Regions from separate parts of the Paracoccus versutus genome, predicted to be linked through region 2. Evidence: riboswitches for the same ligand, from Rfam matches in the RefSeq annotation. Region 2 holds a riboswitch; each other region holds the start of a gene.

The links. A riboswitch is a leader RNA that binds a small molecule or an ion and turns the genes downstream of it on or off. The one in region 2 is predicted to bind cobalamin.
Region 1: linked by a shared signal. The riboswitch ahead of E3U25_RS21625 (CbtB domain-containing protein) and the one ahead of E3U25_RS24505 (ribonucleoside triphosphate reductase) in region 2 are both predicted to bind cobalamin.
Region 3: linked by a shared signal. The riboswitch ahead of E3U25_RS21595 (DUF1636 family protein) and the one ahead of E3U25_RS24505 (ribonucleoside triphosphate reductase) in region 2 are both predicted to bind cobalamin.

The regions. Positions count from the first base shown of each region.
Region 1 is NZ_CP038197.1:2,089,663-2,096,914, reverse strand. It holds gene rsfS (ribosome silencing factor) at 1-45, opposite strand, end outside; gene E3U25_RS21650 (hypothetical protein) at 178-411, opposite strand; gene leuC (3-isopropylmalate dehydratase large subunit) at 710-2,146, shown strand; gene E3U25_RS21640 (hypothetical protein) at 2,166-2,747, opposite strand; gene leuD (3-isopropylmalate dehydratase small subunit) at 2,837-3,442, shown strand; gene E3U25_RS21630 (endonuclease/exonuclease/phosphatase family protein) at 3,433-4,485, shown strand; cobalamin riboswitch at 4,647-4,852, shown strand; gene E3U25_RS21625 (CbtB domain-containing protein) at 4,890-5,066, shown strand; gene E3U25_RS21620 (CbtA family protein) at 5,068-5,766, shown strand; gene E3U25_RS21615 (hypothetical protein) at 5,837-6,370, shown strand; gene bluB (5,6-dimethylbenzimidazole synthase) at 6,373-6,996, shown strand; gene E3U25_RS21605 (hypothetical protein) at 7,030-7,252, opposite strand, start outside.
Region 2 is NZ_CP038197.1:2,641,667-2,648,918, reverse strand. It holds gene E3U25_RS24510 (TonB-dependent receptor) at 1-1,052, shown strand, start outside; cobalamin riboswitch at 1,299-1,511, shown strand; gene E3U25_RS24505 (ribonucleoside triphosphate reductase) at 1,712-3,457, shown strand; gene nrdD (anaerobic ribonucleoside-triphosphate reductase) at 3,472-3,654, shown strand; gene E3U25_RS24495 (anaerobic ribonucleoside-triphosphate reductase activating protein) at 3,647-4,273, shown strand; gene E3U25_RS25095 (hypothetical protein) at 4,258-5,310, opposite strand; gene E3U25_RS24480 (TonB-dependent siderophore receptor) at 5,386-5,994, shown strand; gene E3U25_RS24475 (TonB-dependent receptor) at 6,680-7,252, shown strand, end outside.
Region 3 is NZ_CP038197.1:2,081,821-2,089,072, forward strand. It holds gene E3U25_RS21580 (precorrin-3B synthase) at 1-1,024, opposite strand, end outside; gene cobN (cobaltochelatase subunit CobN) at 1,021-4,182, opposite strand; gene cobW (cobalamin biosynthesis protein CobW) at 4,185-5,219, opposite strand; gene E3U25_RS21595 (DUF1636 family protein) at 5,223-5,576, opposite strand; cobalamin riboswitch at 5,653-5,854, opposite strand; gene cobO (cob(I)yrinic acid a,c-diamide adenosyltransferase) at 5,892-6,503, shown strand; gene E3U25_RS21605 (hypothetical protein) at 6,563-7,252, shown strand, end outside.

The DNA.
Region 1 (7,252 bases), 550 kb from region 2:
GTCAAGAGAGGCAAGAATGCGGTCCAGTAGCTGATCGCTCGTCAGCCCGGATTCCGCGGTGGTCGCAGCCGGCGCAGCGGCCGGCGAGACGGTATTGGACAGGGTTCATCCTCCGGTCATCACGCCGATCTCCCCCGGCGCCGGGGCCTTACCAATGTAGCACGGAATCGCGCCCGCTCAATGCAGGCGCAGCGGATTTCTGGACGCATCCGCCGGCGGGCAGGCCGAAACCGGCAGATTTCCCCAGGGATCGGCGCATCTGACCTGCCCCGCGCCCCAGGCCAGATGCAGGCTTTCGGCACCCGCCGCCGCCCGCGCCTGCTTCAGCGGCGTGTCCGCCCAATGCACCGCCAGCGCGAAAACGGCCACGCAGATCAGCGGGATCGCCCGCAGGATGATGCGAATCAGCATGATCGGTCCCCTTTCCCGTGTCTTTCGGCGCCAAGATAGGGACCATTTCCCAACTTGGAATTAACAGGGCCGTGTGGCGATATTGAATATGACGTGAAATCGCCCTATTAATGCCCCTATGCGAGGATTCGTCTATTTCGACATTCACGACCGCGCCCGCCTGCCCGGCCGGTTCTACGGCGAAAGCCTGTCCGTCACCGCCCGACTTTGACGGGAGCGGGCGCTTGCGCGCGCCCTGCCGCAGGCTGCGGCACCCCCTCCGCCCTTTCCCAGCTAGTCTTCCAGAAAAGAGACAGCCATGACCGGCAACACGAACGCGGGCGCGCCCCGCACCCTCTACGACAAGATCTTCGACGCCCATGTGGTCGAGCGTTCCGAGGACGGCACCTGCATCCTCTATATCGACCGGCACCTGGTGCATGAGGTGACCTCGCCCCAGGCCTTCGAAGGGCTGCGCATGGCCGGGCGCAAGGTGCGCCGCCCCGACCAGACCATCGCCGTGCCGGACCACAACGTGCCCACGACGCCCGACCGCGTGGACGGGATCGAGAACCCCGAGGGCCGCATCCAGGTCGCCGAGCTGGACAAGAACGCGCGCGAATTCGGGCTGAACTATTACCCGATGAACGACATCCGCCAGGGCATCGTGCATATCGTCGGCCCCGAGCAGGGCTGGACCCTGCCCGGCATGACCGTGGTCTGCGGCGACAGCCACACCGCGACGCATGGCGCCTTCGGCGCGCTGGCGCATGGCATCGGCACCTCGGAGGTCGAGCATGTGCTGGCCACCCAGACGCTGATCCAGAAGAAATCCAAGAACATGAAGGTGGAGATCACCGGCAAGCTGCGTCCCGGCGTGACCGCCAAGGACATCACCCTGTCGGTGATCGGCGCCACCGGCACCGCCGGCGGCACCGGCTATGTCATCGAATATTGCGGCGAGGCGATCCGCGACCTGTCGATGGAAGGCCGCATGACCGTCTGCAACATGGCGATCGAGGGCGGCGCCCGCGCCGGGCTGATCGCGCCGGACGAAAAGACCTTCGAATATGTCAAGGGCCGCCCGCACGCCCCGAAGGGCGCCGCATGGGAGGCCGCCGTCGCCTGGTGGAAGACGCTGTTCTCGGACGAGGGCGCGCATTGGGACAAGGTCGTCACCATCCGCGGCGAGGACATCGCCCCGGTCGTGACCTGGGGCACCTCGCCCGAGGACGTGCTGCCGATCACCGGCAAGGTGCCCGCGCCCGAGGATTTCGAGGGCGGCAAGGTCGAGGCCGCGCGCCGCAGCCTGGACTACATGGGCCTGAAGCCGGGCACGCCGCTGAACGAGATCAGCATCGACGCGGTCTTCATCGGCTCCTGCACCAACGGCCGGATCGAGGATCTGCGCGCCGCCGCCGGCATCCTGAAAGGCCACAGGCTGGCGCCGGGCGTGCGCGGCATGGTGGTGCCGGGCTCGGGCCTGGTGCGCATGCAGGCCGAGGAAGAGGGGCTGGACAAGATCTTCATCGACGCCGGCTTCGAATGGCGCCTGGCCGGCTGCTCGATGTGCCTGGGCATGAACCCCGACCAGCTGGCGCCGGGCGAGCGCTGCGCCGCGACCTCGAACCGCAACTTCGAGGGCCGCATGGGCCGTGGCGGCCGCACCCACCTGATGTCGCCGGTGATGGCGGCCGCAGCCGGGATCAGGGGCCACCTGACCGACGTGCGCGAACTGCTGGCGGAAACCGTCTGATGGCGAGCGGCGCGGGGCCTTACCGGCCCCGCCGCAGCAGCATCAAGGCGTTGATCGCAATCAGCCAGAGCCCGGCGTTCTCGAACCAGAAGTTGTATTTGATGTTCGCGAAATCGGCGCTGATGAGCCTGTCCACATGATGAAAGCCCACCGCGCGCACCAGCACGAAGCCGCACAGCACGGCCAGCCCCAGCAGGGCCGGGCCGTTGCGGCGCATGTGCCCGCGCAGGGCATTCGTCGTCCAGGCCAGCGCGAGTGCCACGCCCAGCACCAGCCCGGCGATGAAGGCCAGCTGCACCATATGGCGGTCGTCGTACCAGCCCTGCGCCCGCGCCATGCAGCGTCCGGTGGCGGTCAGCGCGGTCTGCAGGTCCAGCTGCTTGTTCACCCCCAGGAAGGCCATCAGCCCGGCGATCGTCAGCCACAGCCCTCGCGCCGCGCCGGCCGGACGGCGGCGCAGCACCATGACGGCCAGCACGAAGCACAGGAAGTAAGAGAGCACCGTCAGCCAGCCGGTGATCTCGGGGTCTCCGATCTGCGGCCTCCAGTCGCGCGCAATGCAGGCGCGCAGGGCCGCAAGGCTGGAAAACCCGAAAAACATCAGCGAAGCCCTTTCCATGGCGCAAGGCGCCGGACGGGTCTCGGTTAACGGGCCGCTGCGGCCCAAGTCAATTCTGCGAGGATCACGACATGGACAAGTTCACCACCCTGACCGGAATCGCGGCACCCATGCCGCTGGTCAACATCGACACCGACATGATCATCCCGAAACAGTTCCTGAAGACGATCCACCGCTCGGGTCTGGGCAAGAACCTGTTCGACGAGATGCGCTATGACGCCCAGGGCAACGAGATCCCGGATTTCGTGCTGAACCAGCCGGCCTGGCGCGACAGCCAGATCATCGTCGCCGGCGACAACTTCGGCTGCGGCAGCTCGCGCGAACACGCGCCCTGGGCGCTGCTGGATTTCGGCATCCGCTGCGTGATCTCGACCAGCTTCGCCGACATCTTCTACAACAACTGCTTCAAGAACGGCATCCTGCCCATCGTCATGCCGCCAGAGGTGGTGGACGTGCTGATGGAGGACGCCAAGAAGGGCGCCAACGCCCGCATGACCGTGGATCTGGAAAACATGACCGTGACCACCTCGGACGGGCAGAGCTTCCCCTTCGAGCTGGACCCGTTCCGCCGCCACTGCCTGCTGAACGGGCTGGACGACATCGGCCTGACCATGGAAAAGGCCCCCGCCATCGACGCCTACGAGGCGCAGATGGCCCAGAGCCGGCCTTGGGTGTAAGCTCACTGGCCGGGGCGGCCCTGCTGGCCGCCCTTGGCCTGGCCGCCCAGGCCGATCCGCTGCGGATCGCGACCTTCAGCCCCGACCTGTCGCGCGACGGGCCGGGGCTTTTGTTGCGCGACCTCGGCCGCAAGGATGCGCAGATCGACGCCGTGGTGCAGGTGTTGGCGGAAACCCGGCCCGACATCCTGCTGCTGACGCATTTCGACTGGGATTACGAGAACAGCGCGCTGGACGCCTTTGCCGCCAGGCTGGCGCAGGCCGGGCTGGACTATCCGCACCGCTTCGCCGCCCGGCCGAATTCCGGCATGGCGACCGGGCTCGACCTGAACGCCGACGGGCGGCTGGGCACGGCCGACGATGCGCAGGGCTTCGGCACCTTCTCGGGACAGGGGGGCATGGCGATCCTGTCGCGCCATCCCATCGGTCCGGTCAAGGATTACGCGGATTTCCTGTGGCGCGACCTGCCCGACAACCTGATGCCGCCGCTGCCCGAGGAGGTGGCGGCCATCCGCCGCCTGTCCTCGACCGCGCATTGGGATGCGGTGGTCACGGTCGCGGGCCGGCCGCTGCACCTCTTGGCCATGTCCGCGACGCCGCCGGTCTTCGACGGGCCCGAGGATCTGAACGGGCGACGCAACCATGACGAGCTGGCGTTCTGGCTGCATCACCTGCCCGACGGCCCCTTCGTTCTGGCCGGGAACCTGAACCTCGACCCCCTGGACAGCGAAGGCCGGCCCGAGGCGCTGGCCCGGATCATGGCCCATGTCACCGACCCCCTGCCCCGCAGCGCGGGCGGCGCGGCGGCCAAGGGCGGGGTGAACGACGGCCACCGGGGCGATCCGGCGCTGGATACCGGCGACTGGCCGGACGACAAGCCGCCGGGCAACCTGCGCGTCGATTACGTCCTGCCGGCAAGGCCGCTCAAGGTGCTGGACTCGGGCGTGTTCTGGCCGGCCGAGGGACCGCTGGCCAAGGCCGCGCTGGCCGCTTCCGCGCACCGGCTGGTCTGGGTCGACCTGGACTGGCCGCCGGCACCCTGATTCGGACAAGCCCCTTCCGCCCGCCCCCCGCGCGATTCCCCGGCATCTTCTCCGTTGTCCAAATACCCATGCGACGGCGCCGCCCGCCGGCCCGTCGCCCGGCCTTCGACCCCGCCCGCAGCGGCCGCCCGATTCCGCTTGCCGCCGCCGCGGCATCGCAGGTAACATGCGCGTGTATCGGTGCCCCTTTCCGGGGCCAAAAGGGAATGCGGTGCGGTCCTCGGCGTCTCGGGGGCCAAATCCGCAGCCGCCCCCGCGACTGTAGGCGGAGAGCGGACGTCCATCGCGCCACTGGCCATCCGGCCGGGAAGGCGGGCGTCTGCCGTGACCCGCAAGCCAGGAGACCTGCCGATGCATGGAACCGCAATGTCGTCGGGTTGGACGACCAAAGGAAAGGGTCGCAGATGACCGCAAAACCCATGACCGCCGCCGGCGCCAGCCGTGCCTCGGTCCTGTTTCCCGCCATCGCCGCCTTCGCGATCGGCTTCGGGCTGATCTTCATGTCCGGGCTGGTGCAGGCCGAGACCCTGCATGACGCCGCCCATGACGTGCGTCACGCGACCGGCTTCCCCTGCCACTGACATGTTCTCGCGCATTCTGACCAGCGGGTTGATCGCTGGCGCTGCAACGGGGCTGATTGCCGCCCTGTTGCAGCTTTGGTTCGTGCAGCCCGTGCTGCTGCATGCCGAACTGTATGAATCCGGCCAACTGGCCCATTTCGGTGCCGAGGCCGTCAGCGCACACCAGGACTTGGGGCCCTTCGAATGGACCCGCAACATGCTTTCGGTCCTGTTCACCATGATGGTCTATGCCGGCTACGGGCTGATGCTGGTGGCGCTGATGGCGCTGTCCGAGGCGCAGGGCAACGCGGTCACGGCGCGGCAGGGGCTGCTTTGGGGCCTGGCCGGCTACCTGACCATGCAGCTTGCCCCCGCCTTCGGCCTGGCGCCGGAAGTGCCGGGCGTCGCCGCCGCCGATGTGCAGCTGCGCGCGATCTGGTGGCTGGGCACCGCCGCCGCCACCGGGCTGGCGCTGTGGCTGGTCGCCTTTGGCAAGGGCTGGGCGGCCTGGGGCGTGGCCATCGTGCTGATCCTGGCGCCGCATGTGATCGGCGCGCCGCAGCCCGACAGCTATGCCGGCCCGGTCCCGCCCGAGCTTTCGGCGGAATTCGCCGGGCGCGCCCTGGGTGCCGGCGCCATGGCCTGGGCGCTGCTCGGCCTGCTGGCCGGCTGGTTCTGGCAGCGCGAAAGCCAGCGCGCGCCGGTGCCGCAAGCCGCCTGATCCGGGCCGCAACCGTTTCGGCCGGGCGTGCCTGTCGCGCCCGGCCCTTTCATGAAAGCGGGGAAAAGACATGGATCGTTCGATCCCGATGCTGCTGATCGGCCTGATCTTCGGCGGCGGCATGGGCTTCGTCATCGCCGCCGCCAACGGCATCACGCTGGACGGCCACGACCACGGCGCGCATGGCCACGGCACCCAGGCCGCGGCGCATGACCACGGCGCGCCCATCGACCTGCCCGCGGGCAGCGCCACCGCCTCGGCCCGGCTGGAGCCCGACAGCACCGCCGGCTGGAACCTGTTCGTCGAGGCCGAGGGCTTCTGCTTCGCCCCCGAACATGCCGGGCTGGCCGATCGCCGCGGCGAGGGCCATGCGCATCTTTACCTGAACGGCGCCAAGATCGCCCGGCTCTACGGCCCGGCCCATCACCTCGACATGCTCGCCGCCGGCGACCGGCTGCGGGTCGAGCTGAACTCGAACGACCACCGCCCGCTGACCGTGGCGGGCCGGCCGCTCGCCGTGGAACTGACCGTGCCCGACCGCCCGGTCGGCATCCGCGCCGGGGCCGAGGGCCTGCCCGACAGCGCCATTTGCGCCACGCCCTGATGATGCGGTTCGGCCCCGAGGACCAGGCCGCGCTGGACCGCATCCTGCGCTGGCGCCGCGACGTGCGGCATTTCCGCGACGACCCGATCCCCGAGCCGCTGCTGGAGGAATTGCGCGCGGCGATGGAACTGGCGCCCTCGGTCGGCAATGCCCGGCCCTGGCGGGTGATCCGGGTCGAAAGCCCCGATCTGCGCGCCGCGATCCGCGCCGATTTCCTGCGCTGCAATGCCCGGGCCGCCGCCCGCTACCAGGGCCGGCAGCGGCAGGAATACGATGCGCTGAAGCTCGCCGGGCTGGACCGCGCGCCGGTCTGGCTGGCCGTCTTTACCGAGATCGACCCGTCCGAGGGCCACGGCCTTGGCCGCGCCACCATGCCGCAGACCCTGCGGCAATCGACGGCGATGGCGATCCATGCGCTGTGGCTCGCGGCACGGGTGCGCAACCTGGGCCTGGGCATGGTCTCGATCCTCGACCCCGCGCGGATCGGCCCGCTGCTGGCGGTGCCCGAAAGCTGGGAGTTCTCGGCGCTGCTCTGCCTCGGCTGGCCCGAGTTCACCGACGACACGCCGCTGCTGCACCGCACCGGCTGGCAGGAAAACACCGCCCCCGGCTGGCAGCGGCGCTGAAAGGCCCCGCCGCATCGGGCGGGGCCGCTTGGTTCAGGGCTGCGAGGTGGCCGGGCCCATGGGCTGGCCGTTGACGGTAAAGGGGCCGCCGCCCTCGGGCATCTGGATGTCCCAGACATTCTCGCCGCTCGCGCCGGGCTTGGCCATGGCGCGGGCCATGCGCAGCATCATCAGCGGCTGGGCGGCCTCTTCGGGCGGGGCCGCGGCCAGCGCCGCCTCGACCTTGTCGAGCCCCGTGGCCGAGATCAGCGCCGCG
Region 2 (7,252 bases):
ACGTGACCTCGAACGAGACGCGCGTAACCTTCGGGACGCCCGAGGACCGGATCAGCGGCGTAGCGGGACTGTTCGTCTCGCGCACCGATTCGGACGAGCTTCTGGATTACCGCGGCACCACCACCTATGACGACCGCAAGGACAGCCTGGGGATATTCGCCGAAACCACCTGGCGCCTTGCCGACCGCTGGAGCCTGACCGGCGGGCTGCGCTATCAGCGCGACGACATCACCCGGCGCGGCGTGTCGAGCTTTACCCCGAACGTGCTGGATTACGACGAAAGCTTCGACGCCTGGCTGCCCAGGATCGCGCTGGCCTATGACCTGGACGCATCGACCCGCATCGGCGCCATGATCAGCAAGGGCTACAACCCGGGCGGGGTGACGCTGAACCTGACCAGCGGGGAATACGTGCCCTTCGACGCGGAGACCTCGTGGAACTACGAGATCTTCGGCCGCACCCGGTTGCTGGACGACCGGCTGGAACTGACCGGCAACCTGTTCTACACCCAGCTCCATGATGCGCAGCGCTATGTCGTGACCAGCCTGCCCGAGAACATCGGCAGTTCGATCACCGTCAATGCCGAGCGCGCCAAGTCCTATGGCCTGGAACTGGGGATGGACTATCTGCTGCGCGACAATCTGCGGGTCAAGGCGGGGCTGGGCCTGTTGCATACCGAGATCAGCCGCTTCACCAGCGCGGCGGCGGATTACCAGGGCCATCGCTTCGGCCGGTCCCCGGACTATACGCTTTCGCTGGCGGCCGATTGGGACATCACCCCGGAATGGCGGCTCAGCGGCCAGCTGCGCCATACCGACGGCTATTATTCCGACGACAACGAGGACCGCGACACCTGGGTCGATTCCTATACCGTGGCCAATGCCCGGCTGACTTGGCAACCGCGCGAGAACCTGCAGGCCTTCGCCTATGTCAACAACCTGTTCGACGACCGCTCGGTGACCTATCTGCGGGCCAGCCGCTCGATCGGCGGCTTCGAGGCCACCGTGGTCGAGCCACGCGAGCTGGGTATCGGCCTGAAGATGACCTTCTGATGCGAACGAATGCCCCGACAAGGATCGGGGCATTCATCTTCTCTAAGAGCCTGCTGATCCATCGGGCCTGGACTGGCCGGTTCCGAATTGTACGACGCTCTACCACAAGCAGAAAATTTGCATGTACAAAACCGTATCGGCCTGCTTCAGGTCCGCTGCACCCGTTGTTGTGAGCGGTCTGACTTCCTCTCTTGGACAAAGTGTCGCAGGTCAATACAAAATCTTGACGGATACGGCGCCTTAATCCCTATATGTAGGCATCACGGTTCTTTCGGGTCGATCCGGCCCGAAAGCGAAGAGGGAAGCCGGTGCGCCTTTCGGAGCAAGGCCGGCGCTGCCCCCGCAACTGTAAGCAGCGAGCCTGCGCCGGATCACGCCACTGGTGCCGCACGGCATTGGGAAGGCCGGCAAGGGCCGCGACCTGCGAGCCAGGAGACCTGCCGTGACGATGACGATGAACCACGGGCGGGGTGTCCCGGCGGTGCGCCTGGCAATGCGGCCTTGTCGCCGCAGGGCTCCATGCGTCCTGGCCTGCCCCGCCCACAGCAGCACGGGGAACAGATGCGGCCATTCTTCACCACCAGACCTGCCGAGGCCGGCGTCGCCGTCCGCAGCACCGCAAGGGCGGCAGCAAGCCGCAGGCAAGGGAGGGCGCGTTGATGCCGGCGCCGCTTACGCCCCCGCCCGCCGCGCCGGCAAGGGATGTCGCCGTCGATGTCGCCTCGTCGGTCAACGAATACTTGGACCGTGCCGATTGGCGGGTGAATGCCAACGCCAACCAGGACTATTCGCTCGGCGGGCTGATCCTGAACGTCTCGGGCAAGGTGGTGGCCAACTACTGGCTGTCGCATGTCTATCCGCTTGCCGTGGGCGAGGCGCACCGCCGGGGCGACCTGCATATCCACGACCTCGACATGCTGGCCGGCTATTGCGCCGGCTGGTCGCTGCGCACCTTGCTGACCGAGGGCTTCAACGGCGTCCCCGGCAAGGTCGAGGCCGGGCCGCCGAAACGCCTGTCCAGCGCCATCGGCCAGATCGTGAACTTCCTGGGAACGCTGCAAAACGAATGGGCCGGCGCGCAGGCCTTCAGTTCCTTCGACACCTATATGGCCCCCTTCATCCGCAAGGATGGCTTGGGCTATGCCGAGGTGCGGCAGGCCATGCAGGAGCTGATCTTCAACCTCAACGTCCCCTCGCGCTGGGGCACGCAGACCCCGTTCACCAACCTGACCTTCGACTGGGTCTGCCCCGAGGATCTGCGCGACCAGGTGCCCGTGATCGGCGGTCAGCCAATGAATTTCACCTATGGCGCCTTGCAGGCCGAGATGGACATGATCAACCGCGCCTATATCGAGGTGATGACGCGCGGCGACGAAAAGGGCCGGGTCTTCACCTTTCCGATCCCGACCTACAACATCACGCCGGACTTTCCCTGGGACAGCGAGAACGCCAAGCTGCTGTTCGCGATGACGGCGAAATACGGCCTGCCCTATTTCCAGAACTTCCTGAACTCGGACCTCAAGCCGAACATGGTGCGGTCCATGTGCTGCCGGCTGCAACTGGACCTGACCGAGCTGCTGAAACGCGGCAACGGCCTGTTCGGCAGCGCCGAGCAGACCGGCTCGCTGGGCGTCGTCACCGTCAACTGCGCGCGGCTGGGCCATCTGCACAAGGGCAACGAGGCCGGGCTCCGGCGTCGCCTGGACGAATTGCTCGACCTGGGCCGCGACAGCCTGGAGATCAAGCGCCGGGTGATCCAGCGGCTGATGGACGACGGGCTGTTTCCCTATAGCCGGCGCTACCTGGGCACGCTGCGCAACCATTTTTCGACCCTGGGCGTGAACGGCATCAACGAGATGATCCGCAACTTCACCGACGATGCACATGACATCACCACGAGCTGGGGCCATGGCTTCGCGCTGCGGCTGCTCGACCATCTGCGGGCGCGCATCACCGCCTTCCAGGAACAGACCGGACATCTCTATAACTTGGAGGCGACGCCGGCAGAGGGCACCACCTATCGCTTCGCCAAGGAGGACCGCAAGCGTTTTCCCGGCATTCTCCAGGCCGGCACCGAACACGAGCCTTACTACACAAACTCGAGCCAGCTTCCGGTCGGCTTTACCGACGACCCGTTCGAGGCGCTGGAACGGCAAGAGGCGCTGCAGCGCAAATACACCGGCGGCACGGTCTTGCATCTCTACATGGGCACGCAGCTGTCCTCGGCCGAGGCCTGCCGCAAGCTGGTGCGCCGGGCACTGGAGAACTTCGGCCTGCCCTACATCACCGTCACGCCGACATTCTCGGTCTGCCCCAGGCATGGCCATATCGCGGGCGAACACGCGTTCTGCCCGCGCTGCGACGAAGAGCTTATCGCGAAAAAGCGGCAATCGGCCGCGCATTGAGAAAGGAAAAGACCATGTTCGACGACCGGAAAACCGGACCGGAAGAGATCCTGCTGGCGGATGAGGAACGCCAGCCCTGCGAGATCTGGACGCGGGTGATGGGCTATCACCGCCCGGTATCCTCGTTCAACCGCGGCAAGAAGGGCGAATTCCGCGAGCGGCTGTATTTCAGCGAGCGGCAGGCCGATCTTGGCTGAGATCCGCATCGGCGGCCTGCAGCGCCTCTCCAGCTGCGACTGGCCGGGCGAGCTGGTCGCCACCCTTTTCCTGCAGGGCTGTCCCTGGGACTGCCCCTATTGCCACAACCCGCATCTCATCCCGCCCGAGGCCGAGGGGGCGCTGGATTGGCAAGAGATCCTGGGCTTTCTGGCGGGACGGCGCAGCCTGCTCGACGGCGTGGTGTTCTCGGGCGGGGAACCGACGCTTCAGCGCGGCCTGCCCCAGGCGATGCGGGCGGTCCGGGACCTGGGGTTCAGGACCGGCCTGCATACGGCCGGCCCTTACCCGGCCCGGCTTGCGGCGGTGCTGCCGCTTTGCGACTGGGTCGGCTTCGACGTGAAGGCGCCGTTTTCCGGCTATCGGCGGGTGACGGGCGCGGCCGGCAGCGGCGACAGGGCCAGGGAAAGCCTGCGGCTGCTGCTGGCCAGCGGCACGGCCCATCAGGTGCGCACGACGGTCGATCCCGAACTGATCGACGAGGCGGCTCTGGCGCAGATGGGCGCGGAACTGGCGGCGCTGGGTGTCGCCGACCATGTCTTGCAGACCTGCCGCCACACCGGCGTGCGGCGGAGCCGACCCGTTCACCTGCGGGACTGAAGGTCCGGCCCCTTCCGCGCGGCCGGCATATCGCCGCGAAGCTGCTGGCGGATGGACCGGCGGAGCGGTAAGCGCTTGCGCCCTGCGCGGGCAGCACGCTGCGGGCGATGGATCGGTCCAGCGCCTCGAAGGCATTGAGCCCGATCGCGTCGTAAAGCTCGGCCCGGGGTCTGCATCTCGGGCAGCATGGCCGTCGTCGCGCCGTCGCGGGCCAGCGCGGCGTAAAGCCGCTCTTGCGCCTTGTTGGCCACCCGCAGCGACGAGACCGGCCAGATCACCATGTCATAGCCCAGCTCCTGGAACTCCTCGGCGGTCAGGGCGGGGGTGCGGCCAAACTCGGTCATGTTGGCCAGCAGCTTCACGCCGGGCAGGCGGGCGCGGACCTCGCGGAACATCTCGACCGAGGTCAGCCGCCCGGCGGGCAGGTCGTGCAGGCCTTGCACCGCGTCGAGGAAGCGGTGCTGCTCGGCGGTGGCGATGATGCCGTCCGACAGGGTCAGGAACTTCTGGACATAGTTTTCCCGCACGAAGGGGCGGGTGCCGTCGGGATGGGCGTCGGCCAGCGCCAGTTCGTCCTCGATCACCCGGCCGTCCCTGAGCGTGACCGCGACGCGGCCGCCGAACGCCTTTTCGCGCGGGTCGCGGGCGTGATAGCGCCGCGTCCATTCCGGGTCTTCGACGGTGGTGATCTTGTGCCACAGCGCCACGGTTTCGGGCCGGTTCGCGCGCTCGGGGGCATAGGAGCGTTCGTGGTGCCAGCCGCCATCCTCCAGCGCCACGGCAAAGATATACATGATGGAATGGTCCAGCGTCTCGCGCGAGGCCTTGGGGTCCAGCTTCTGCGGGTCGTTGGCGCCGGTGCCGATGACATGATGCGTATGGTGGCTGGTGTGGATCACGATTCTGTCCACCCGGGACAGGTCGCCGATCCTCGGCCCCAGCCGGCGGGCGAGATCGATCAGCGCCGCCAGCCCAAGGATCAGCCGCGACAGGCCCGGGGACCGTCGCCGGACAGGGACTGTCGCGGAAACGGTCATTCCCGCGCGCCACCGGCCTCGATGCCCGAGGGGATGCGGATCCCGGCATGGATCTGGTGGGCATCGACGATGATGATGCGCCGGTCCCGCACCGCCGACATCCTACTGGTGACCGGGTCGGCCTTCAGATATCGGCTGACGCAGTCCAACGTCCTGACTCAGGATCCCGACCCGCCGGCCAGCAACCCCTGGGCGCAGGTGCAGACCGGCGAGGTGCAGGTCCGCGGCTTCGAACTGGAAGGCAAGGCCAATCTGGCGGCCGGGTTCGATCTGGTCGCCTCCTACGCCTGGCAGGATTCCGAGATCACCCGGACCAACACCGCCGCGCAGCTGGGCAACCAGCTCCAGCTCGCGCCCGAGCATCAGGCGACGCTCTGGGCCCATTACACCGTCCAGAGCGGCGCGCTGGAGGGCCTGGGCATAGGCGGCGGCTTGCGTCATGTCGGGCGCTGCTTCGGCGACCTGAACAACCAGATCGAGCTGCCCTCCTTTACCCTGGTCGATGTGGCGTTGAGCTATGATTTCGGCAAACAGGATCCGTTGCTTGCGGGGGTGATGCTTCGGCTGAGCGCCAGCAACCTGTTCGACAAGCGCCATGTCACCTCCTGCGCCTCGCTGACCTCGGCCAACTGCTATTACGGCGAAGGACGCTCGGTGATCGCCACGCTCGACTATCGGTGGTGATCCGGGGGCCGGCAATATGGTGAGAATAGTTAGCCCGAGGAATTGCGCAGAAGGCTTGCAACTGTTTTTTGAGCCGCTGGGCTTGGGTGTCATAGGAAGCAGTTTATGCTGCACGGAGAACGAGAGGGTCTCATGACCAAAGGGCGCCACCGAATTTTCAGAAATCCTTGCGCTCATTTCTAATAGCCGGGCTTCCCTTGGGTATCCTGTGCTTCCAGTAGATGAGGATGTAGCAATTGCTGCGGCTGCAATACCCAGCCGTACGGAAATATGCACGTAATGCCCTTGCGAGCCTTGCCCCCGTTTGCTGCCAGGCCGGTTTACAGAAACACGGATGAAACAATGCAATCCTCTTGCTCAGAGGAAAGCTGTTGTACCCGCCGTTCGCAACTAAATGCCGCCGAGGCTCTCACGCCGGGATGGACAGCCTTGCGCCCGATCGGTGCGTGATCCACGATCCAAGGAACAGGCGATTACCGTTGAGGTTGGCTTGCGTCTTGCGTCTAGTCCCAGCCATTCGGCTGGAACGTGGGATTTTCAAATCCGCCTTGATCAAAGTCAAGGCATTCGGCTGCCGGATATGCTAGCGGATCGGCAAAGGATGCTCCCATCCCTTCCGTCCCAGCGGATCGCTAGGTTTTCCCCAAATCTCTGAATGCACCCCGAGCGGGCAGAGAGGAACGCCATGTCGATCTCGCGATCTCCGGGCCCAATGACCCTTGGCCTCGTTCTTGTCCTGACCGGCCCAGTTCCGGCCTTTGCCCAGGACCAGCCGTTGGTGCTGGACACCATCACCCTGACCGCAACCGCACTGCCCACCGAATTGCTGAAAAGCCCAGCCTCGATCACCGTGATCGACCACGAGAAGATCACGGCCAGCACCCCGGTCTCGGTGGCCGGGCTACTGCGCGACGTGCCCGGCGTCCAGATCTCCGAAGAAGGGATCGAGCGCATCTCGATCCGCGGCGAAAGCTCGCGTCGGGTCGCTATCCTGATCGACGGGCAGAAGCTGACCGATCACACGAACTACGGCCAGCCGGTGCTGATCGACCCCACCTCGATCGATCGGATCGAGATCGTGCGCGGCTCGTCCTCGGTGGTCTCGGGCAGCCAGGCCATCGGCGGCGTGATCAATATCATCACCAAGCGCGGCGCCGCCAAGCCGCTGGAGGTGACGACCGGCGCGGGCTGGATCTCGGCCACCGAGGGCTATCGGGCCTCGGCCAGTGCGGCGGGCACGGTCGCGGCTGGCGCGGGT
Region 3 (7,252 bases), 560 kb from region 2:
CGCAGCCGCTGACATGCAGGCTTTGGCCGGGGGCAAGGCGCGGGGCGAGGCTGCGGGCCAGGGCGCGGACATCGGCCAAAGCCTGCGGGCAGCCGGGCGCGCCGGTGCAGGCATGGATGCGCAGGAGCGGGTCGTGGGGGTCGAGGATCGCGCCCTTGATCCGCGGGCGGGCCGCGCCTTCGATCAGCAGCGCGCGCCAGGGGGTCAGGCGCAAGGGGCCGATCGCGGCGGCGGCGGCCAGCTGCGCCGGCGTGATCTGGCCGAAGGCGAAGCCCAGCAGCCAGCCGTTCGGTGCCGGGCCGGGGTCGGGCGGATGGGCGCCGGCGGTTCCGGTGGCGCTGTCGCATGGGTATTTGGGCAACAGAGAAGACGGCAGCGGGGTCGCGCCATGGGGCGGGGCGGGGGCGCGGCGCAGGTGGTCGCGCATCCGCCCGCGGCCGTCCTGCACGCCGCCTTGCATGAACCAATGCGCCAGGGCGATGGCGCGGGTGGCGGCCTGGGCGGTGTTATCGGCCTTGAGCGCCCAGTCGGCGCCGTCCGGCAGGATCAGCCAGCCTGGGCCCTGCGGGCGCAGCCTGATGTCCGCGGGCGTGTCGGCCAGCACCGGCGGGTCGGCATCGACGGCAAAGCCGAACTTGCCGGGCACCTGCGGCGCATCGGGCGCGGTCATCGCCTGGGCGATGGCCTCGGCCAGTTGCCAGGCTGGGCCGCCCATCGGGGCGAAGGGCGACAGGATCACGTTGCGCCGTGCCTCGGATTCCGGGTCGTCATCGATCAGGCCGATGCCGGCCAGGGCGGCGACGGTCGCGGCATGGCCGGAAGGGTCCAGCCCGCGCAGTTGCAGGTTGGCGCGGCTGGTCAGGTCCATCAGCCCGTTGCCGTGCCGCGCCGAGAGTGCCGCGATCAGCCGTGCCTGGTCCGGTTCCAGCCGGCCGTTCCGCGCCCGGATGCGCAGCACCAGCCCGTCGCCCGATTGCATCGGCCGCAGCGCACCGGGGCACCAGCCCTTGACGGCGAAGCTCATGGCGCCAGCTCCGCCAGGACCGAGTTGCGGCGGCTGACCCAGAGGCCCGATTCGAGCAGCCGCGCGAAAAGCGCGCGCATGGCGGCGAGCGCGGCGGGGTTTTCGCGTTCCATGAAGGCCAGGACCTCGGGCCGGCCCAGCGTGGCGTCGTGATAGAGGTCGAAGAGATGGCCGGGCACCACGCCGGCCAGGTTGGCGAAGGCGGCCATGTGGTCCAGCGTCGCCGCGATCTCGGCCGCGCCGCGAAAGCCGTGCCGCATCATGCCGTCGGCCCAGGCCGGATTGGCGGCGCGGGCGCGGGTGACGCGGGCGATTTCCTCGGCCAGGGTCCGGGCCCGCGGCTGGTCCGGGCGGGTGGCGTCGAGGTGGTAGAGCGCCGGCCGCGCGGCGCCGATCCGCGCCATGGCGGCGGCGAAGCCCGCCTCATGCGCGGCATGGTCGCCGGCCAGCAGCAGGTCGGATTCCGGCAGGTCCTGCGCATGGACGAAGGCATCGGCCTGGGCCAAGCGGTCGCGGATCGCCTGCGGCTGGTGGGTGATCCGGCCATCGGCGGCGATGGCATGGGAGGAGGCGGCCAGCCACGCCTCGCCCGCCGCCTGCCGCGCCTGGTCGGTGAAGCTCTCGGCCAGGTCGGCGATGCCGAGGCCGTAAAGGCCGGGCCTGGGGCCGAAGACGCGGGGGGCGCGGTTGCGATAAGGGTTGTCGGCTGGGGTTTCGTCGCGGGCCGCCAGCGCCTCGGCCCCGGTCTCGAAAAGCTGGGCGAGGCCGGGGAAGATGTCGCGAAACAGGCCCGAGACCCGCAGCGTCACGTCGATCCGCGGCCGGCCAAGCTCGGCCAGGGGCAGGATCTCGATGCCCGCGACCCGGCCCGAGGCGCCGTCCCAGCGCGGGCTGAGGCCGGCGAGATGCAGCGCCATGGCAAATTCCTCGCCCGCCGTGCGCATGGTGGCGCTGCCCCAGAGGTCCACGACCAGGCCGCGGGGCCAGTCGCCCTGGTCCTGCAGGTGGCGGCGCAGCAGTTCCTCGGCCAGTTTCACCCCCTGGGCATGGGCATTGCGCGAGGGCACGGCGCGGGGATCGACGGTGAAAAGGTTGCGCCCGGTCGGCAGCACGTCCTGCCGCCCCCGCGCCGGCGAGCCCGAGGGGCCGGGGGCGACCCGCTGGCCGGCCAGCGCGCGCGCCAGCCCTTCGGCTTCGCCCGGAGCGGTGCCATAGACATGCAGCCCGTCGCCGAAGCGGCTGTCCTTGAGATCGCAGAGGAAGCGGTCGATCAGCGGGATCGCCTCGGCCGCCGCGGCGTCGGGGGGCAGGCCCAGGTCGGTTTCCACCCCGGCGGCGCGGGCCTCGTCGCGGATGGCCAGGATCAGCCGGTCGCGGCGGCGCGGGTCCAGCCCGTCGGCGGTGGAATATTCGTCGAGCAGCCGTTCCAGATGCGCGAGGTTCTCGGGCACCGCGGAATCCGCCAGCGGCGGCGGCAGGTGGCCCAGCGTCACGGCGGAAAGCCGGCGCTTGGCCTGCGCGGCCTCGCCCGGATCGTTGACGATGAAGGGATAGATCACCGGCATGTCGGCCAGCAGCGCCTCGGGCCAGCATTCGCCCGACAGGGCAACCGACTTGCCGGGCAGCCATTCCAGCGTGCCATGCGCGCCCATGTGGATCAGCACGTCCGCCTGCGCGCGCAGCCACAGGTAGAAGGCGACATATTCATGGCGCGGGGTGCGCGTCAGGTCGTGGTAGTCGTCGGCGCGGGTCTTTGCCTCGCCGCGTTCGGGTTGCAGGGCGATCAGGTCGGCGCCGTGGCGGAGGGCGGCGAAACGGAAGCCGTCGGGGGGCTCGCCCCATGCGGCGGCGAGGTCGTCGCGCAGGCGTTGCGGCAGGCGGGCCAGCGCTTGCTGGTAGTCCGAGAGCGGCCAGTGGATGCGCTCGGCGGTCAGCCGCCGGCCCAGGTCGTCATGGGGAAGCCCAAGGATCGCGCTGCAGGAGGCCAGCGCGTCCAGTCCGACCGCATGGGCCAGCTGATGCGCCTTGCCGGGATAGGTGGACAGCACCACCGCGCGGCGTGTCGCCTGCCGCAGCCGGTGCCAGGCGGTGATCCGCGCCACCGCCGCGTCGATGCGGTCCGGGTCGGGGGCATGGATCACGCGGGCGAATTGCAGGTCGGGGTCGCGCTCTTGCGGTTCCTTGAAGCTGATCGCGCCCAGGAATATGCGGCCGTCCACCTCGGGCAGCACGACATGCATCGCCAGGTCGGCGGCGGAAAGCCCGCGGTCCTCGGCCGCCCAGAGGGCGCGGGGCGCGGTGGACAGCGCCACCTGGAAGACCGGGCAATCCGTGCCGTCGAAGGGCGTGGCGCCGGCATCGTCGCGGGCGGAAAAGGCGGTCAGGTTCACCACCGCGACAAGGCCGGGCAGGTGCGGCGCCAGCCAGTCGGCAAAGCCCGGCGCCTTCAGCGAGGGCGCAAAGACCCCGGTCGCGGCAAAGCCGGCCGTGCGCAGGGCGCGGATCATCGCATCCACCGGCGCCAGGTCGGCCGCGGTCAGGTAGCTGCGATAGAAGCTGACCAGCACGCCGGGTGCGGGGTCGGGCCGGGGGCGGTCGATGACGCCGCGGTCGGGATCGTAGAAGCCGAAGTCAGGGATCGCGGCCTGCCCCTGGACCGGGGCGGCGGGCAGGCCGGCGGCCCCGGCCAGTTCCGCCAGCGCCATCTGCGCCGCGACCGCGCCGCCCTGGTCGCAAAGCGCCGCCAGCCGATGCAGCAGCGGCAGCGGCAGGGTGGAAAACCGCTCCAGCGTTGGGTCGGGACGCCCGTCCGCCGGCAGGAAGGCCAGGGCGATCCCGCGGCGGCGGGCCAGATCCTGAAGGCTGGCGACGCCGTAATGCCAATAGGGCTCGCCGCCGATCAGCCGGACCAGCACGGCGCGGGCGCCGGAAAGCGTTGCCTCGCAATACTGATCGACCGAGACCGGGTGCCGCAGCGCCGAGAGGTTGCACAGCCGCAGCGAAGGCAGCCGCCCGGCAGCGCGATGCCAGCCCGCCGCGAAAGCGCCGAGGTCGCTGTCGGAATAGGACAGCACGACCAGGTCGGCGGGGCCTTGGCCGGGGTCGGTCGGAACCTCGGTCTCTTCCAGCCCACGGCTTTCGCGGAAGACGACATGCATCGTCAGGCAGCCAGGACCGCCCGGATCGCGGCCTCGTCGATGTCGTCATGCTCGGCGATCACCACCAGGCGCGAGGCGCGGGGGGCGTCGCCCCAGGGCCGGTCGTATTGGTGCCGCACCCGCTCGCCCACCGCCTGCACCAGCAGGCGCATGGGCTTGCCGGCGACGGCGACATGGCCCTTGACCCGCAGGATGTTCTGTTCGCGGGCCAGCCGCTCGATGCGGGCGGCAAGCTCGCCGGGGTCGGCGATCTCGGCCAGCTCGATCACCACCGAGTCGAAATCGTCGTGTTCGTGGTCGTCGGCGCCGTCGTGGTGGCTGGGGCGGGCGGCGAGGTCGTCCTCGGCCGCGGCACCCAGGCCCAGGATCACGCGCGGGTCGATCACCCCGTCGGTCAGCGGCAGGATCGGCAGCTTGCGCGGCGCCTCGGCCTCGATCACGGCGCGGGCGGCGGCCAGCCCCTGCTCGCCGGCCAGGTCGGCCTTGGACAGCAGCACGATGTCGGCGCAGGCGATCTGGTCCTCGAACACCTCGGAGAGGGGCGTCTCGTGGTCGAGGCTGTCGTCGGCGGCGCGCTGCGCCTCGACCGCGGCCTCGTCGGGGGCGAAGCGGCCGGCCGCCACCGCCTCGGCATCGGCGAGCGCGATCACCCCGTCCACGGTGATGCGCGAGCGGATCGCCGGCCAGTCGAAGGCTTTCAGCAAGGGCTTGGGCAGGGCTAGGCCCGAGGTCTCGATCAGGATGTGGTCGGGCTTGACCGGCATCGCCATCAGCCGTTCCAGCGTCGGAATGAAGTCGTCGGCGACGGTGCAGCAGATGCAGCCGTTCGACAGCTCCATGATGTTCTCGGCCGGGCAATTCTCGTCGGCGCAGGACTTCAGGATCTCGCCGTCGACGCCCATGGTGCCGAATTCGTTGACCAGCACCGCCAGCCGCTTGCCCTGCGGCTGCGACATCAGGTGGCGGATCAGCGTGGTCTTGCCGGCGCCCAGAAAGCCGGTGATGACGGTGACGGGGGTCTTGGTCAGGTCGCTCATCTTCTATCCAATCGGGGGAATGCGCGCGAGGCTGCGCTTGCGGAAAATCGTGACGCGCTCGCGCCAGGGCACGATGCCGTCGGGGGCCTGGGCATAGGCGGCGGCGCCCAGCAGGATCTCGGTCGCGTCCTCGGCCGACATGCGGCCGTAGACATAGGTCCAGCGGCCCGGCGCCGACAGCGCGATGGCGGCGCCGTTGGCGCAGGCGGACAGGCATTCGACGGGGACGATGCGCACGCCGTCGGGGGCGCCTTCGGCCGCCAGCGCGTCATGCAGCCGCGCGCCGGGCACGGGCTCGCCCTCGGGGACGGGCTGGCCGGCGCGGCAGGTGATGCAGACATGCAGCGTGACGGTCATGCGCCCTTCATCCCTCAAGGCGGCACGAGGCAGGGGACCAGCGCCCAAGCCCCAGCGGGAACACCCCGTCCGCCGGTCAATCCTTCGCGCGCTGGCAGGTCTCCCGGCTTGCGGATTCGGGCCTGGGCCCACGGCCGCCCCGCCTTCCCGGCGTCTCGCCAGTGGCCTCGGGGCGACCTTTCCGGTCACGGTCGCGGGGGCGGCTGCTTCCAGGCGGTTGCCTGTCGCATTCCCTCTTCGCCTGTCGTAGGACAGGAACCAGCGCCTCTCGTCTGTGCGCGCCCGGTCCCGACTTGTCAAGCGAAGGAGTGCCCGATGCAGACCGACGACAATACCCGCCACGCCGAGAAGATGGCCCGGATCAAGGCCGCCCGCGACCGGATGATGGCCGAGAAGCAGGGCGAGAAGGGCCTGGTCATCGTCCATACCGGCAAGGGCAAGGGCAAGTCGTCCTCGGGCTTCGGCATGATCCTGCGCTGCATCGCCCATGGCATGCCCTGCGCGGTGGTGCAGTTCATCAAGGGCGCCTGGGACACCGGCGAGCGGCGGTTGCTGACCACGCATTTCGGCGACCTGTGCCAGTTCCACGCCATGGGCGAGGGCTTCACCTGGGAAACCCAGGACCGCGAGCGCGACATCGCCGCCGCCCGCGCCGGCTGGGAAAAGGCCAAGGAACTGATCCGCGATCCGCAGATCCGCATGGTCCTGCTGGACGAGATCAACATCGCGCTGCGCTATGACTACCTGGACCTGGACGAGGTGCTGGATTTCCTGCGCAGCGAAAAACCGCCGATGACGCATGTGGTCCTGACCGGGCGCAACGCCAAGCCGGAACTGATCGAGCTTGCCGATCTTGTGTCCGAGATGGAGCAGGTCAAGCATCCCTTCCGCGATGGCATCAAGGCGCAACCGGGGGTGGAGTTCTAGCCTGTTTCCTGTCATCTGCCGCTTGTGCAGGATCAGTGAATTCGAAAGGATGTTCGGACATGTTTGCGAGACAAGGCCTTGTGGCGCTGCTGGCGATCTGCCCCGTCTCGGCGGCCTGGGCCGTGCCTGCCACCGAAGAGGGGGCCGCGCGGCTGCGCGGCGTTTTCCAGACCTATTTCGGCGGCGCCGAGGGCGTGGTCGCCGTCACCCCCCAGGGCGAAAGCTATGAGCTGCGGATCGACCCGGCGCCGCTTCTGGCGCAGGTTCCGGCCGAGCAGGCCCAGGTCAGCGTCTCGGCCCTGACCTATCGGCTGACCGACAATGGCGACGGCAGCTGGGGCGTCAGCGAGGACCAGGTGCTGAGCTGGTCGGTGGTGGTGCCGCGCCTGTTCGAGCAGAAGGGCACGACCAGGGTCGAATCCACCGGCATCTGGGACGAGGGGCTGATGAGTTTCCGCGAACAGACGGCGGTGATGACGGATTACGTCATCGAGTCGGTGCAATATGCGCCCCCGCCGCCGCCCGGCGCCGAAGCCGCGCCCGAACAGCCCCCGGCCGAGCCCGAGATCATCTCGCGCGATCACCAGCGCACGGCGCGGATGGAGATGTCGCTGACCGGCGGGCCCGGCAAGGCCGGCGGCGTCGACCAGGCCATGAACTTCACCGCCGAGGGGCTGGAGCTGTCGCAGGAGATCCTGATGGCTCCGGGCGGCCAGCCGATGACCTTCCAGATCACCGCGCCCGGCTAC